2 regions of the Halomonas sp. DP8Y7-1 genome follow, and region 1 is predicted to be linked to the other one. Evidence: riboswitches for the same ligand, from Rfam matches in the RefSeq annotation. Region 1 holds a riboswitch; the other holds the start of a gene.

The links. Region 1 has a riboswitch for thiamine pyrophosphate ahead of KUV41_RS09305 (3-oxoacyl-ACP reductase). Riboswitches for the same ligand answer to the same signal wherever they lie in the genome.
Region 2: another riboswitch for thiamine pyrophosphate. It lies ahead of thiC (phosphomethylpyrimidine synthase ThiC); the one in region 1 lies ahead of KUV41_RS09305 (3-oxoacyl-ACP reductase).

The regions. Positions count from the first base shown of each region.
Region 1 is NZ_JAHVIN010000005.1:917,060-924,149, reverse strand. It holds gene KUV41_RS09315 (sodium:solute symporter family protein) at 1-1,147, shown strand, start outside; gene KUV41_RS09310 (LLM class flavin-dependent oxidoreductase) at 1,413-2,702, opposite strand; gene KUV41_RS09305 (3-oxoacyl-ACP reductase) at 2,702-3,505, opposite strand; TPP riboswitch at 3,553-3,650, opposite strand; gene KUV41_RS09300 (BCCT family transporter) at 4,191-5,858, shown strand; gene hutH (histidine ammonia-lyase) at 5,851-7,090, shown strand, end outside.
Region 2 is NZ_JAHVIN010000005.1:798,941-808,641, forward strand. It holds gene pta (phosphate acetyltransferase) at 1-1,182, opposite strand, end outside; gene KUV41_RS08770 (acetate/propionate family kinase) at 1,179-2,393, opposite strand; gene thiC (phosphomethylpyrimidine synthase ThiC) at 2,702-4,654, opposite strand; TPP riboswitch at 4,747-4,881, opposite strand; gene tenA (thiaminase II) at 4,950-5,618, opposite strand; TPP riboswitch at 5,696-5,847, opposite strand; gene mdoH (glucans biosynthesis glucosyltransferase MdoH) at 6,018-7,940, opposite strand; gene KUV41_RS08790 (glucan biosynthesis protein) at 7,937-9,553, opposite strand.

The DNA of each region.
Region 1 (7,090 bases):
GGAGCTGATTCCCGAAGGCCACGGCCTGACCGAGTTCGTGATCCACCGCTACGGCCGCACGATGTATGCGTTCACCCTGGCGATTATGCTGTTCTACCTGTTTATCTCTCTGGCTGCAGGGCTGACCGCCATCGCCCATATGGTGACCCTGCTGGCCCCCATCCCCCTCTGGCTGACCGCCAGCGTGGTGATGGTCGCTACCCTGCTCTACACCTTTTACGGCGGCCTGCGCACCACCATCTTCACTGACAAGGTGCAGATGCTGGTGATCCTGCCACTGCTGGCTCTCTTGCTCATGTTTGGCTGGCAGGCGGCGGGTGGCGTTGCGCCGACGCTCGAGGGGCTGCGCGAGCGTGCTCCGCAACTGCTGGATATCACCGATGCTGGCGGCCTGCGCGCTGGCCTGACCTTCTTTCTCGCGGTGATGCTGACGGGTCTGTTCTACCAAGGAACCTGGCAGAGGATCTATGCGGCCCGGGATACTCGCGTGCTCAGGCGTGGCTTCTGGATCGCGGGACTCTTCAACTTCCCGGTCATCGTGCTCATGGGTCTGTTCGGTCTGGCGTTCATCGGCCTGGGACTTGAGGGAGACGGCTCCGTCGCTCTGTTCAGCGTATTGTTGTCCGACGTGCCTCTGTGGTTTGCCTTGGCCCTGATTCCTCTTGGCCTTGCGCTGGTAATGAGTAGCGCCGACACAACGATCAATGCCACCTCCAGCATTATCGCCGTCGACATGCACAGGCTGCTGCCCCAGGCCAGTGAGGCGGCCTTGATGAGAATGGCACGCTGGCTCATCGTCGTCGCTGCAATACCAGTGACGTGGGTCGCTGCGCAGGGCTACAGCGTCCTCTACCTGTTCCTGCTGGCAGACCTGCTGTGCTCTGCCGCAGCCTTTCCGGTGTTTTTCGGCCTGTTCAACCGCCGCTATCACGGTCGCAATGCAGTGATCAGTACCGCAGCAGGTCTGCTGGCCGGACTGTGGATGTTCCCCTCGCCTAACGGTGGCACCGCGACACTCCTGGAATCTTTCCTGCTGGCTGCCTTTGTTCCGGTGCTGGTATCTCTCGTCCTGATGAAGCTGATGCCATCTCGGGAGAGCTACGACTTTGACCGAATGAGCGGCCTGGTGAGACGCTTCCAGAACTAAGGAAACGCTGAATAAATGTTTCGAGCGATGACAGGTCGGTAGCTGCCGGAGCGGAAAGACCGGAGTTTACATGCGGTTAAATGAGGATCTTGAGCACCGCCAGCAGCCGAGATATCGAGCGCAGTAATTTATGCAGTGTTTCCCTAAGGCAATCAAACCGACGCCACTGAACCGAAACCATAACGGCGGGGCGAGCTCCCCCGCTGTTATGGCGGATGTCTGTAGAGGCTGTCGTGCCTAGCAGCAGTGTGAACAAGACGCCAGCTCAGCAGCTGGGGCGTGACAATCCAAGATGGTCGCGCAGCGTCTTGCCCTCATATTCCCGGCGGAAGACCCCACGTCGCTGCAATTCCGGCACGACCTGCTCGACGAAGTCCTCGATGCCGTGAGGCAGTGAGGGTGGCATCAGGTTAAAGCCATCAGCCCCACCCTGTTCGACCCAGCGCTGCATCTCATCGGCAATTCCCTCCGGCGTGCCGACCATCGTGCAGTGCCCACCTCCAGCGGCAAGCCGTCCCATTAGCTGTCTCAGGGTTGGCCGTTCAGCCTCGATAATGCGCAGGATGGTGGCATAGCGTCCTTTCGGTCCTGTAAAGGCCTCCAGCGACGGCAGCGCGGGCACGGGCGCATCCAGCTCCCAGTGACTGACGTCCTGGCCGATAAACTGGCTCAACTGTCGCCGCGAGGCCTCTACCGGCAGCAACTCGTCGAGTTCACGCTGCTTGCGTCGGGCCTCTTCCTCGGTAGACCCGACGTAGGTCACAAGCCCCGGCATGATCGCCACCCTTGGACGGCCTGCGGCTTTCACCCTCGCCTTGAGGTCAGCGCAGTAAGCCTGGGCCGATGGCAGGTCGTAGGCCACCGCGTAAATGGCTTCGGCATAGCGTGCCGCCAGGTCTCGCCCCTGTTCTGATGCCCCGGCCTGAAATAGCACGGGATGGCCCTGTGGCGAGCGAGGCACCGTCAAGGGGCCATCGACCAGAAAATGCTCGCCGCGGTGATGAATCGGTTGCACTTGAGCAGCATCCGCATAATCGCCGTGGCGATCTCGCAGCAGCGCGCCATCGCTCCAGGAGTCCCACAGCGCCAGCACGGTATTGGCAAACTCTTCCGCTCTAGCGTAGCGCTGCGCGTGGCCCGGCATGCCTTCCAGGCCATGATTGCGCGCCTCGCTGTCGAACATTGACGTCACCAGGTTCCACCCAAGCCGTCCGCCCGAGATATGGTCCAGCGATGCCAGCATGCGAGCCGCATGAAATGGCGTATAGAAGGTGCTGGAGACGGTCGAGATCAGGCCGATATGCTGTGTGGCACGCGCCATCGCGGCAAGCATTGTCAGCGGCTCCAAGGTCCACAGCGGACCGTCTGCGACATTGCCCGCGGCATGGCCATCGGCAAAGAAAACCGCATCCAGGCGACCGCGTTCGGCAAGCTTGGCCAGCTCTTCGTAGTAGGCGATATCCGCCAATCGCTCGACGCTGGAACCAGGGTGTCGCCAGGCCGCCTTGTGATGACCGCAACCCAGGATGAAGAGATTCAAGTGCATGGAGGTCATCAGCCTTTCACCAGTCCGCCATCGACAATCAGATTCTGCCCGGTGATGGCCCTGGCCCACGGAGAAGCCAACAGCAGTACCGCGTCTGCAAACTCTTGCGGGGTGGTCACCCGTCGCAGCGGTGTGTTGGCGGCGATGAGGTCAAACACCGCGTCTGGTGTGGCCCTGGAAGCATCCGTCGTGCGCAGCAAGCCGCCGGACACCATATTGACGCTGATATTGTCTGGGCCGAGATCCTGCGCCAGCGTACGCGTCAGCGACAGCAGCGCCGCCTTGGCCGCGGTGTAGTCGTGATACGGCACCACCGGGTTCTGGAACAGGTTGGTACCGATATTGATGACACGCCCGACACCCGCCTCGCGCATGCCGGGAAGCGCTGCCTGAACCGTGTTGAGCGCACCACGCACCACACCCTGAAGTTGATGGTCCAGATGCTCCCAGCTCAGCGAGTCAGGCCCAGGCCGTGCGTCCCCATTGAATGCAAAGTCCGGCAGCGCATTGTTGACCACGGTAGTCACAGGCCCACCGAAGCGCTCACAGGCCCTCGCCAACATGGCCTCCACGCCATCCCGATCGCACACATCCGCAGCGACGGCCAAGGCGTGTTCCGGGTAATCAGCGACCAGCGCCCGGGCGCCTTCTTCGCTGCGGCGGTAGTTGACCACCACGCGAGCGCCTTCTCGCAGGAAGGCGCGCGCCAGGTGAGCGCCCAGACCACGTCCTGCGCCGGTAATCAGCACAATTTGAGCGGAGATATCAGGCGCAATGGGGTCGACAACAGGAGAGGTATCGGGAGCGGTCATGCGATGAGTCCTTGGTCGAGGCGGGGAACGCACGTCGAGCCAGGGACAGACGACTGCGCTGACATCCCTTCGCCGGTATGAACTGGATCAGGTTCGACGGGTATTTCTCAGCCCTGGCTCAGCCAGGACACCCCGTGTCATGCGATCTCGACCTTAGCCCATCACCTTGCCCGGAACAAGACAGCGGGTATCAAGCAGGTGAAAGGGCCTACCCTGATTTGCCATCCTGGCACACGCCGCGACAACCCTATCGCGCCCCGGCCCCTTCACCAATTAAATGTATACACATTTAAGCGACATCTTTCGACCTTCATGGCTTCGGGCTTTGCTTGCCTTCCCGCTGTGACTCTCGCCCATTCTCCCCCTCTGTCCTGACCCTCTCGTCTACCTTGTTACCACCCCCTACTTTGGTACTACCCATTATCGGATCGACGCTTAGAAGGACATTCAACGTATTGTTTATCAAAAATAAATTAATATAAGAGTGATCTATCTTTCATCATGAAAGGGAGCTGACGCGATCGCCAGCTCACTCGGCTCTAGCCTTTTCGATCTTTATTGTATATACATTATGACGGATTGACGGACCGCATCAGCGGTTCGCCAAGGAAGCGCTGAGCACCTCCGCTCAGGCATCGGTGCAGCGTTTCCCTAAGCCTGCCACACGCATCTGTGAGATCGGCCGATGACAACACCCGACAATGCTGATCCACTGCGCCACCTGGTAACGCCATCACCCGTGGAGAACAAGAATATGTCCGCCTCCAGCAGAAGGCCGCTAAGAAAAGCCGTCTTCATACCCACCTTTTCCATCATCATGGTGGCCGTGGCCACTGGCCTCATCAACAACGACATGCTGGTCGATGTTGCCAAAGGGGTCTTCTACATCTCCCTGTCTGACTTTGGCTGGCTGTATCAGCTGATTGCCGTAACGGCCCTGGTGGTGTCGGGCTTCATCTTCTTCTCCCGGGCCGGTGATATTCGGCTGGGTGGCAAGGATGCAACGCCTACCTTTTCCTTCGCTGCCACCTTCGCCATGGCGCTGACGGGGGGGATTGCCACGGGAGTCGTCACTTACTCCGTCAATGAACCGATCATCTATCTAGGCAACATCTACGGCGAAATCAGTCATCAAAGCTTCGCTCCCGGCAGTGGCGAGGCCGCCATCTTTGCCTTGGCAAGAAGCTTCCACAACTGGTCATTCATTCCCTACGCACTTTATTCCATCGTGGGGCTGATGATCGGCTACATGCACTTTAACCGCAGAGAACGCTTCTCGATCTCCTCAACCGTAAGCCCCGTACTGGGCAGGCACGGCAGCAAGATCTGGGTAAGGTCCCTGATCGATATCATTTCCGTTCTGGCCATCGCGCTCGGCCTGGCCTCTTCTCTTGGCGCAGGTCTGGCATTGATCAGCTCAGGCATCGAGGCACAGTACGGCATCGAATCCAACGCCATGACCTGGCTGGTGCTGACGATTGCCATCTCGGCGATCTTCATCACCTCCGCTGTCTCGGGATTGAAACGCGGCATCCGCGTGCTGTCATCGATCAACGCCTATATCTTCTATGCCTTCGTCGCGATTCTGATCATTGTCGGGCCCCTCAACTATATTCTGAGCCTGTCGGTGACAAGCCTCGGCTACTGGGCAGACAACTTCTTCCTTTGGGCTTTCGATACCAAGGAGTCTGGTGGCGAAGCGCTGGTCACCTGGTGGACGATGTATGACTGGTCGATCTGGATCGCCTACGCCCCCCTCATGGGACTGTTTCTGGCCCGTATCTCCTACGGCAGAACGCTCAGGGAGTTTCTCATCATCAACTGGATTCTGCCCTCGGTCTTCGGCCTGGTCTGGTTTGCCATCTGGGGTGGGTCCGCCCTCAAATGGCAGATGGATGGAACGCTGGATCTGATCAGCATCATCAATGACAGCGGCGCGGTATCCGGACTCTGGGGCTTCCTCCAGCACCTGCCCATGGCCAGCCTGCTGGTACCGCTGGCGATTTTCACCCTGGTCATTTCGTTTGCAACGGCGGCAGACTCCATGTCATCGACCATCGCGACCATCTGCACCAGCAACATGTCCGCAGAAGAGGAGTCGCCCAAGCAGCAGAAGATTCTGTGGGGTCTGTCGATCGCGGCTATCGCCTATGTGATGGTGGCCTTCGGCGGGGGCGCCCAAGGCGTCGATGGCATCAAGTATCTTGCCGCAGCGGGAGGCTTTACCGTGGTCTTCCTGTTCGTGCTGATATTGATCAGCGCCGTGCGAACCTTCATGACTCGCTCCCCCCAAGGTGCTGCTAAGCAGCCGGCCGAAGTCTCTCAGCCGGTGACGGGAGGCGTGAATGAGTAACCCGGTCGTAGTCTCAGACGTAGCCCCCGGCTGGCTGGAGGTCATCGCCGTCGCCCGCCATGGACGCGAGCTGACGCTGGATGAGGGTCGCTGGGCACGCATCGAGCGGGCCCGCCAGGTGGTCGAGCAGATGGCGGATGCCAGCACTCCCTACTATGGCATTAACACCGGTCTGGGAGCGCTGTGTGACGTGGTGCTGGATCGCCAACAACTAAGAGACCTGTCGCGCAATACCCTGATGAGCCATGCCTGCGGAGTCGGAGCCCCCCTGCGGGTCGAACAGGTCCGTGCCATCATGTGCTGCGCGGTCATCAACTGGAGCCATGGGCATTCGGGCATCAGCCCGGGCATCGTCCAGGGACTGCTGGCATTTCTTAATATGGGCATCACCCCGGTGGTGCCAGGCCGGGGGTCTGTGGGCTACCTCACACACATGGCCCATATTGGTCTGGCCTTGCTGGGCGTCGGTGAGGTCGACCATGCCGGTGAACGACGCCCCGCCAGCGACGTGCTCGCTCAGCATGCGCTGACACCCGTCGTGCTGGGTCCCAAGGATGGGCTCAGTCTGGTCAATGGCACCGCCGCCATGACAGGGCTTGCCTGTATCGCCCTGGACGATGCCCATGTGCTTGCCGACTGGGCCGACGCCATCGGCGCTGCCAGTTTCGAGGCGCTGTCAGGCCAGCAGGCTGCCTTCACGCCTGAGGTGCTGGCGCTGAAGGGTCAGCCTGGCGTGGTGCGCAGTGGCGCCAACTTACGGCGACTGCTAGCCGACAGCCAGCACCTGCAGCAGTGTCAGGGCCACCACCTGCAGGATGCGCTCAGCCTGCGGGCCATGCCCCAGGTCCATGGCAGTTGCCGAGAACAGCTTGAGCACGCGATACGCCTGGTCGACGGAGAGATCAGCGCAGCTACCGACAACCCTCTGGTGATCGACGAAGGCACCCATGCCAGAATCGTGTCACAGGCCAATCCTCATGGGGCGCCGGTCGCCCTGGCCTGTGACAGCCTCGCCATGGCGGTGTGTGAGTGGGCATCGATCTCGGAGCGTCGAAGCTATCGCCTGGTCACTCCCCAGGCCAGCGAGCTTCCCGCCTTTCTCACGCGTGACAGCGGAGTGAAGTCCGGACTGATGATTGCCCAGTACACGACAGCGTCGCTGGCGGCAGAGGTCAAGCGGCTGGCTCTGCCCGCATCGGTCGATAACTATCTCACCTCTGGCCTGCAGGAAG
Region 2 (9,701 bases), 120 kb from region 1:
GCGCTGGGTCTCGTCGTCCATCAATGCCAGCAGCCATTCTCGATCGAGGTGATCCGCCACAAAGGCGCTGATGGCCTCCGCCCGTTCCTGGTCATCCACCGGAATCCCACCGGGGATGTCGGTCAGTTTGGCTACCGTGGTGAAGCTGTCGGTATCGACGGACAGGACAGGCAGGCCGGAGGATAGTGCTGGCTGGCAGACGTCGATCAGCTGCTTGCTGGGGGTTTCGCCGTGGGTTAGCAGGAGGCCCGCCAGGGGCACCCCGTTCATGGTGGCGAGGGCAGCAGCCAGCAGGGTGTCGTCGCGATCACCAGGGGACACGATGAGTTCGCCCGGGCGCAATGCATACAGCAGATGCTCGGCGCTGCGGGCACCCAGGGTGGTATGGGCGACGCGACGTCTATCAGCATCACCGTGATGCAGGATCCTGGCGCCGAGGGCGCGGGCCACATCCAGGGTCCGCGGCGCGGTCAGCGCGGCGCGATAGGGTACCGCGGCCACTACCGGCAGGCTCTGCTCGGATGCCGTGGCCAGTTGGTCCTGCCAGTGCTGGCGGTGGGCGCTGGCTTCACGATCACTGACGGAGGCCAGGGTCTGATCGCTGGCCGAGTCATCGCCGTCACTGGGCAGGCGCATCAGAATGGTGCCGAGGGTACGCCTGGAACCCACCGCGTCGATGCTCTGGCGATGGAAGGCCAGGCTCTTGGCCAGCTCCTTCAGGTCGCTCGTCTGGCCATCGGCGACCAGAATCACCTGGGCGTCCAGGGCGCTGGCAAGACGTACATTGAGATCCAGGGCGTAGGCGTTCTTGCGCAGGGGGCGAATGCCTTCCACGACGATGAAGGCCGGCCGCTTGCCGGTCGCCGGTTTGGCGACCCGTGAATGGCGTTCGACGGCAAGCTCAAGCAGACCGTCGCTGTCATTTCTGCCCAGGTAGTGCTCCACGTCTTCCCGGGGCACTGGACGAGGCGAGCCGATGCCCAGGGTGCTGGCGACCAGCGAGCGAGCCCTTTCGGCGCTGTTGCTATCGTCATCGATGCCCTCTGCCTGGCTGAATGGCTGCAGGAAGCCTGCCTCCAGGCCCAGGGTATCCAGTGCGCGCAGCATTCCCAGCGCCGCAGAGGTCAGGGCGACCCCCTCATCCACCGGGATCAACAGCAGGGTACGGGGTTGCAGGCTCATACGGCTTCCTCGGACCTGTCGGCCAGTGCCAGACGGGTGATCAGTGCTCGGGTCTGGCTGGCGATATAGCCTTCTTCATCGGTGGGAATGACGCGGATTTCCGGCGAACCGGACTCGCTGGCGTCATGGATGGCACCTTCGCTGCCGCGCGCAAGAGCGCTGTTGGCAGCGCTATCGAGATGCACGCCCAGCGCCTTGAGGTGGCCCAGCGTGCGGGCCCGAATCAGCGACGAGTTTTCTCCTATGCCGCCAGTGAAGGCGATGCCATCGACCCGAGGAAGCGCGCAGGCGAGACCGGCCAGGGTCTTGGCCAGGCGATAGCAGAACACTTCGATGGCCAGGGTCGCGCCGGGGTGTCCTGCGCCTGCGGCCTGCTCCAGCTCGCGCATGTCATTGGTCAGGCCAGATACGCCGAGAAGGCCGCTCTTCTGGTTGAGCAGCAGGTCAATCGATTCCAGCGACATCCCTAGCTGGCGGGCCAGATGGAGGTGCAGGCCCGGGTCGACGTCGCCACTGCGTGTGCCCATCACCAGCCCCTCCAGGGGCGTCATGCCCATGCTGGTATCCTGGCTTTCGCCTTCCCAGACTGCGGTTGCGGAGCAGCCATTGCCGAGATGGGCGATCAGCCAACCTCCGTGTCCCCGCTCGCTGACCTCGGCCAGGCGCTCGCTGACGTAGGCGTGACTGGAGCCGTGGAAGCCGTAGCGCCGGATGCCGTGGCGCTGATACAGGTCTTCGGGAATCGCATAGCGGTAGGCGTGGGCCGGCAGGGTCTGGTGGAAGGCGGTATCGAATACCGCCACCTGGGGCAGGTGCTCGAACAGACGTCGGGTGGCGGTGATGCCATCCAGGTTGGCCGGGTTATGCAAGGGTGCCAGGCTGACGGTCTGGCGAATGGTGCGGACTACCGTGTCGTCCAGCAGCGTGGCGCAGGTGAAGCGCTCGCCGCCGTGGACCACCCGGTGCCCGATGCCGACGGGACGTTGATCACCCAGGTGGTCGAGGATGGTCTTGAGCGCCAGGGCGTGGGTGGCTCGAGGTAGCGAAATGTCACGCCGGTTGCCGTGCTCTTCTTCCAGCTTCAGGCAGGCATCGTGGCTGCCCAGGCGCTCAGCAATGCCTGATATCCGAGGTGCGCCAGGGGTCTGATCGACCAGCGCAAACTTGATCGAGGAGGAGCCGCAGTTGATCACCAGTATCGGGGCTTTCATGCCATCTCCAGAGAAAGACGCCTTGTTAAGGCGTGTAAACGGGGGGGGGGATGGCGGCGAATCTAGCACCGCGGCCGGTGCCTCATAATTGTCCTGGGGAGGTAGGGAGGGCCAGTTGCTGGTGGAACAGCACAGCTTGTGACGACCATCAAGTGACAGGGCAAAGAGGTTAGACTTTGGTAGCAATTTGTGCGATGCAGCGTGAAGGCTGCCGGCGGCCCTGAATCTCCGCCGCAGCATTCGCTTTGCGGCAGCCTCCTTCCCGCCCGCGGGGCCGCGGGCGGGAAGGAGGCCGTGATGGGCTTGCGTCAGACTTCCTTGTACAGGGCACCGCCTTGCTGGCGGAAGGCTTGTGCCTGCGCCTCCATGCCCGCCATGACCGCCTCGCTGTCGCCGTCCAGGCCGTTGTCGCGGGCATAGTCTCGGACTTCCTGGCTGATCTTCATGGAGCAGAACTTGGGTCCGCACATGGAGCAGAAGTGGGCCACCTTGGCCGCGTCCTTGGGCAGCGTCTCGTCGTGGTAGGCGCGGGCCGTGTCCGGGTCCAGGCCCAGGTTGAACTGGTCCTCCCAGCGGAACTCGAAGCGTGCCTTGGACAGCGCATTGTCCCGGCGCTGAGCGCCGGGGTGCCCCTTGGCCAGATCCGCCGCATGGGCGGCGATCTTGTACGTGATGATCCCGGTCTTGACGTCGTCCTTGTCGGGCAGGCCCAGGTGCTCCTTGGGGGTGACGTAGCAGAGCATGGCGCAGCCGTACCAGCCGATCATCGCCGCGCCGATGCCTGAGGTGATGTGGTCATAGCCGGGAGCGATGTCGGTGACCAGCGGGCCCAGGGTGTAGAAGGGCGCCTCGTCGCAGTACTCGAGCTGCTTGTCCATGTTCTCCTTGATCAGGTGCATGGGCACGTGGCCGGGCCCTTCTATCATCACCTGCACGTCGTGCTTCCAGGCAATGTGGGTCAGCTCGCCCAGGGTCTTGAGTTCGGCCATCTGAGCTTCGTCATTGGCATCTGCCACGGATCCCGGGCGCAGCCCATCGCCCAGCGAGAAGGCCACGTCATACTGCTTGCAGATCTCGCAGATCTCCTCGAAGTGGGTGTAGAGGAAGCTTTCCTGGTGGTGATAGAGGCACCACTTGGCCATGATCGAGCCCCCCCGCGAGACGATGCCGGTGACTCGGCCAGCGGTCAGCGGCACATAGCGAAGAAGCACACCGGCGTGGATGGTGAAATAGTCCACCCCCTGTTCCGCCTGCTCGATCAAGGTGTCGCGAAAGACCTCCCAGGTCAGGTCCTCGGCCACGCCCTTGACCTTTTCCAGCGCCTGATAGAGTGGCACGGTACCGATTGGCACCGGTGAGTTGCGGATGATCCACTCACGGGTTTCATGGATGTTCTGTCCAGTGGACAGGTCCATGATCGTATCCGCCCCCCAGCGAATCCCCCAGGTCATCTTGTCCACTTCCTCTTCGATGGAGGAGGTCACCGCAGAGTTGCCTAGATTGCCGTTGATCTTCACCAGAAAGTTACGCCCGATGATCATCGGCTCGGCTTCGGGATGATTGATGTTGGCCGGGATGATGGCACGTCCGGCGGCCACTTCCTGGCGCACGAACTCGGGGGTGATCTCATCCGGCAAACGGGCTCCGAACGACTGGCCGGGGTGCTGGTGGCCAAGTATCGCTTCGACCTCGTCACTGCCACGATAAGGGTCCTGAAGGGCCTGTCGACGTTGATTCTCGCGAAGTGCAATGAACTCCATTTCCGGTGTGATGATGCCGCGCCGCGCGTAATGCAATTGGGTGACGTTGCCCGGGCGGCCATCGGCGGTCCTGGTGGCGCGGCGTGGTGTGCGCGTCAGCTCGAAGCGCAGCGGTGCCAGCAGTGGGTCATTGGCACGCCGGCGGCCGTACTCGGAGGTGGGACCGTCGAGCCACTCGGTGTCGTTGCGCTCCTCAATCCAGGGCCTGCGCAACTCGGCCAGTCCCTTGCGCAGATCGACCTGTATCGCCGGGTCGGTATAGGGGCCTGAGGTGTCGTACACCAGTAGCGGTGGATTGGCTTCGTCGGCGCCTGAAGTGCGCGTCGGCGACAGGGTGATTTCGCGAAATGGCACCCGCAGGTCGGGGCGGGAGCCCTCTACATAGACCTTGCGAGAGCCTGGCAGGGGAGTGACGGCGGCCTGGTCGACCCTGGCCGTCTCGGCCAGGAAGTGGGCGTCATGGCGGGATCTCGGATGAGACGAGGGATGGTCGAGTGACATAGGTGGTTTCCTCTCACGGCGGTGCAGGGCAAGTGGCGTCGCCCTGATGGTGGTAATGGCACGTCGCGAGGGAGAAGGGGGCGTCGAGGCCGTGGCCGTGAGCGCTTGATCCCTACGCTGGTCCTCGCCTCGATGCCGTAACATCGGGGGTATCCCCAGATCAGGTTCAACGGGTCTCATGCGCTGCATGATCTCAGCCGCTGGCTGCGGCACCCCGTCAAGCGTTGCTGTTGTCAGCTTGTCTGTGTTGTCGAGCGCGATCGCCCAGGTCGATCGCCCAAAGGCGTCGCCAAGGTCAGTCGCTCAGCTCCAGTCCCATCTGCCAGAAGTCGGTCTCGAGACGGGTCGCGTCGCTAAAGATGCGCGCCAGCCGGTCGAAACGAGCGCTCGATACCTGGCTGAGCTGGTCGTCGAGCCAGTGCCTTTCGCGCACGGCCGAGGCCTGAAAGTCAGGGCTTGCGTACATGGTGATCCAGGCATCGTAGGGATTGTCGCCACCACGCAGCGTCTCGGGATGATCCGCCAGCCAGCGACCGATATCGGCGTAGCCGACCATGCAGGGCGCCAGGGCAACGTGCAGGTCCAGCAGATCACCACGACTGCCGGTGTCGAGGACGTAGCGGGTATAGGCCAGGGTGGCACGTGCCTCCGGTAGACGGCTGAGCTCGCTGTCGTCAATGCCCCATTCTCGGCAGTAGGCAAGATGCAGGCCCAGTTCGACCTCGAGGATCGTCTGCATCCCCTTGAAGGCCCCCTGCAAGCTCTCCAGGTCCTGGCTCTTGTAGGCAGCAAGGGCGTAGGCGCGTGAAAACTGCAGGAGAAACAGGTAGTCCTGCTTCAGATAGTGGCGAAAGCTGGCGTCATTCAGGTCGCCGCGCCCAAGTGCACGAACGAAGTCGTGCTCGGTATAGCGCCGCCAGTCGTCGCGGCAGGCAGCGATCAGATCGTTGAAGCAATAGCCCATGATAGCTCCGGCATAGTGGATCCGGTGGGCGGGGCAGAGAAGGACGGCGGGGAGGAAGGGCAGGCCCCCGCAGGGAAGGCGTGCCACCGCCTGATTCCCTACGCCGGTTCAAGGTGTGAGTCCACACCGCACCCGGATCAGGTTCCACGGGATCGGTGCTGTCGGGCCGCTACACCACGCTGGCCCTGCACCATCTCAGCCGGATTGACCGGCACCCCGTCAAGCGAGTCGACCGCAGTCTAGCACGCCCCTGCGGCTTTGCCAGACACCACTTTCGGATAGCATCGGAAGGGGGCGTCAAGGGAGGTTGTCGAGAGAGACTACCTAATGATGACGCCGCGGCCATGAGGGTCACGGCCGCGGCGTCCTGCACCGACGCTGATGATGGCTTATGATGGATCAGCGACGATCTGGCGTGGGGGTGTCGATCGGGTGGCCAGGGTCGCTGTGCACCTCAGCCGATTGATGGGGGCGTCGGAAGGACTGCACAGGCATGTCTCGGGGACGCTCGCTGGGGGGAGCGGCCGGCGCGCCCGATGAGGGTAGCTGACTCTCGATGTGTAGATCGGCGACGACCCTGGGGGGGCGTGTCTCACTGGGTACCAGCAGAAGCCCGGCGCGGGCCAGGCGGCGGCCGATGGTCAGGCTGGAGCTCCAGCGCACCAGCGGAGCCGCCAGCACCAGGCCGAGCCAGACGGGCGTCAGCCAGAGAAAGAAGCTCGGAGTGTAGGCCCAGGTGACAAGAGCCCACACCGCACCAATCAGCGACCACAGCCAGGTATGGCGGAAGGCTTCCCGCCAGGGCAGTGCCCGCCCCTCTCGGGATTGCGGGTCCCAGGCAACGGTACGACCGGTCAGCACCTGGATCACGAAACGGCTGTGGAAGACCATCATCAGCGGTGCGATCAGCATGGCGAACAGGGTCTCCACCAGCATGCTCAAGACCAGTTTTGGGCGTCCCCCGTAGCCCTCTGGATCCCGCATGAGACCAAGTATCAGTCCCAGCACCTTGGGCATCAGCAGCATGCCCAAGGTGCCGATCAACAAGGGAATGATCAGGTTGGGCGGAGCGATGGGCCAGTCAGGGAACAACTGCGAGCTGGCGGTGAAGAAGTTCGTGGGAACGAGAGCCCTGATCAGCGCATCGATGGTACTGATGACCAGGATCGCCAGCCACACCAGCGACGACAGGTAGGCCAGCGCGCCGAAGAAGAAGTGCAGACGGCTCAGCACATGCAGGCCGTGGCCATTCAGCAGGCGCAGATGCTGCAGGTTGCCCTGTACCCAACGTCGATCACGCTTGGCATAGTCGAGAATGTGGCTGGGCATTTCCTCATAGCTGCCGCCCAGGTCGGTGCGCATGCGCACCTGCCAGCCGGCTCGGCGCAACAGCGCTGCCTCGACAAAGTCATGACTGAGGATATCGCCACCCAGGGGCGGCTTGCCGGGGAGCTCGGGAAGGCCACAGGCGTCGGTGAACGCGTCCACCCGAATGATGGCATTGTGGCCAAAATAGTTGGCTGCGGTGGCGTGCCAGAAGCTCAGCCCTGCCGCCAGCATGGGCGAGTAAAGCGCGGCAGCGAATTGATTGCAGCGCCCGAACAGACTTTGCTGGCGCACGGGAATGGGCACCGTCTGAAGGAGCCCCAGTCGAGGATTGGCCATCATCTCGTCGATGAGCTCGACCACCGTGGTACCGCTCATCAGACTGTCGGCGTCGACCACCAGCATATAGTCGTAGTGGCTGCCCCAGCGGGTGCAGAAGTCGCCCAAGTTGCCTGCCTTGCGTCCTGCGTTGCTGTCCCGGTGGCGATAGTGCAGCCGGCAGTGGCCCTCGAGTCGCTGCTGCAGCGCTGCCATGGCGGCCTTTTCTTCCGCCACGACGGCGTCGTCGGTGCTATCGCTGAGCACGAAGGCCTCGACGTCGATGCCCTCCGGCAGCTCGCCAAGGTCCATGCAGGTCGTCTCGAGCCCAGCCGCGACCCGGGCCACGTCCTCGTTGTGGATCGGCATGACCAAGGCGGTGCGAGAGCGAGAGCCGGCGGGCCTCATCGGTCCGGGGCCACGCCGCTTGAGGCTCAAGGGGTCACGCCCAGTGAGGTGAAGCACAAACCCGATCACGGCGCTCCAGAAGGCCATGGTGATCCAACCGAAGGTGATCGCAAACAGCCCCAGGATGGCCATTTCCAGGGGAGTGATGCCCTCGACATACAGGATCTTGAACATGGTCCAGACACCCAGCGCGGTGGTGGCGGCAATGGCCATGCCTACCAGCGTTCTGCGCCACCGGGGCCAGGGGACTTCCGGGGTATGCTCGTTCATCGGGGACTCCAGATGCTGTTCCAGGTTTCGCTCAGGCGCTGGTCGCGCAGCATCAAGGTCAGGCGCAGGTCTGCCGGCGTTTCGCCGTCAGGCAGCAGCTTGAAGCTGGCCCGCCAGGTGTCTCCATCGGGCAGCGCTGTCACCTTGGTTTCCGTCGTCTCGCCACTGGACGTGGTCAGGTGCACGCTGACCGGCTGGCTCGCATCGAGACCCTCGAGCTCGCCGCCGCGGAAGTCGATGATGAACTGCCTGAGCTGTTCGTCGGGGGGATTGCTCTGACCGGGAATGCCACCCCAGCCCTGGCGTGACCTGACGACCCGCGCCAGGGGTTCCTCCATGGGGGTGTCAGCGAAGGTCCAGGTCTGATACCGATAGGTGCGTGACTCTCCCGCCTTGAGGGGCGAGGAGGGGACCCAGTAGGCCGTGATATTGTCGTGGGTCTCGCTGTCGGTCGGAATTTCGATCAATTCCACGTGGCCTTCTCCCCAGTCGCCAGCGGGCTGTACCCACTGACTTGGGCGGCGTTCGTAGCGGGCTTCCATGTCCAGATAGGCATCGAAGTGGCGCGGACGCTGGACCAGGCCGAAGCCCCTGGGAGAGGTATCCTGCAAGCCAGAGATCTGCAGGTCTGCGGGATTATCGAGAACGCGCCAGGTCCATTCGCCAGAACTGGTGGCCATCAGCAGCCCGCTGGAGTCATGCACGCGGATGCGATAGTCATCTTCTTCCTGCCGATCCATTTCGCCATGCAGGAACATGCTGGTCAGCGGGGCGACCCCGAGCTTTTCGACATCGCTGCGGGCGAACAGTCGCGCTTCGGTGTCGACGACAGTGTTCTTGCCAGGCGCAATCTCGAAGCGGTAGGCCCCGGCCAGCGACGGGCTGTCCAGCAGCGCCAGAACCGTCATACGATTGGCGTCAGCCTCAGGCTGGACCAGCCAGAACTCGCGAAAGGAGGGGAACTCTTCGCCCTGGGGCATGGCCGTATCGATCGCCAAGCCTCTTGCGGAGAGCCCGTAGCCCTGGTTTCTGCCCACCAGGCGGAAGTAGGAAGCGCCGAGGAATACGGCAAACTCGTCGTCGACATCCGCTCGGTTGAGCGGGTAATGCAGACGGAAGCCGGCATAGCCCTGGTCGCCGAGATCCAGTTCGGCCAGCTCAGCAGCATCGTCGTCGTAGCGAAAGCGCTGCTGCTCGAAGGGCAGGGTGCGCACCTCACCATCTTCGAGAAGATGGATATCGACCGGCTGGTCGTAGAGAAAGCCGGGATGGAACAGCTCCACCTGAAAGTTGCCGTGATCGCGCCAAAGCGCCTGTTCATCGCGGTAGCGAATCTGCCGGTAGCGGTCGTAGCCCATCTCGGCCACGGCGTCAGGCAGTGTACTCTCTGGCGCTTCGTAGGGCGCTTCGGCCAGGGTTCTCGCCTGATCGGTCACCTGTTCGAAAAGGCTGTCGGCATCCACCGCCAGCGCGGGTGCGCTGACCAGCATGCCGGCCAGTGCCCATGATGCAGCGGCCTTCCAGTGGGGGCGGCCGCGTCCACTGACGCGGGCTGACTCGGCTGGGTAGGCAGTGGGCGGTGTCGACCGTCCGCAGATGACTCGGGTGTTCACGTTCGCTCTCCTTGCGGCCTGATGGCACCGAACTGCCAGTGCTCTGTCAGGCGGAACCAGTGGGACGTTGGGCAGTGGGCGTCGGGACCTGTCACGGCTATCGCGGAGCCATCACGGTCTGCCGCGGATCGCCGTGATACGTGACCAT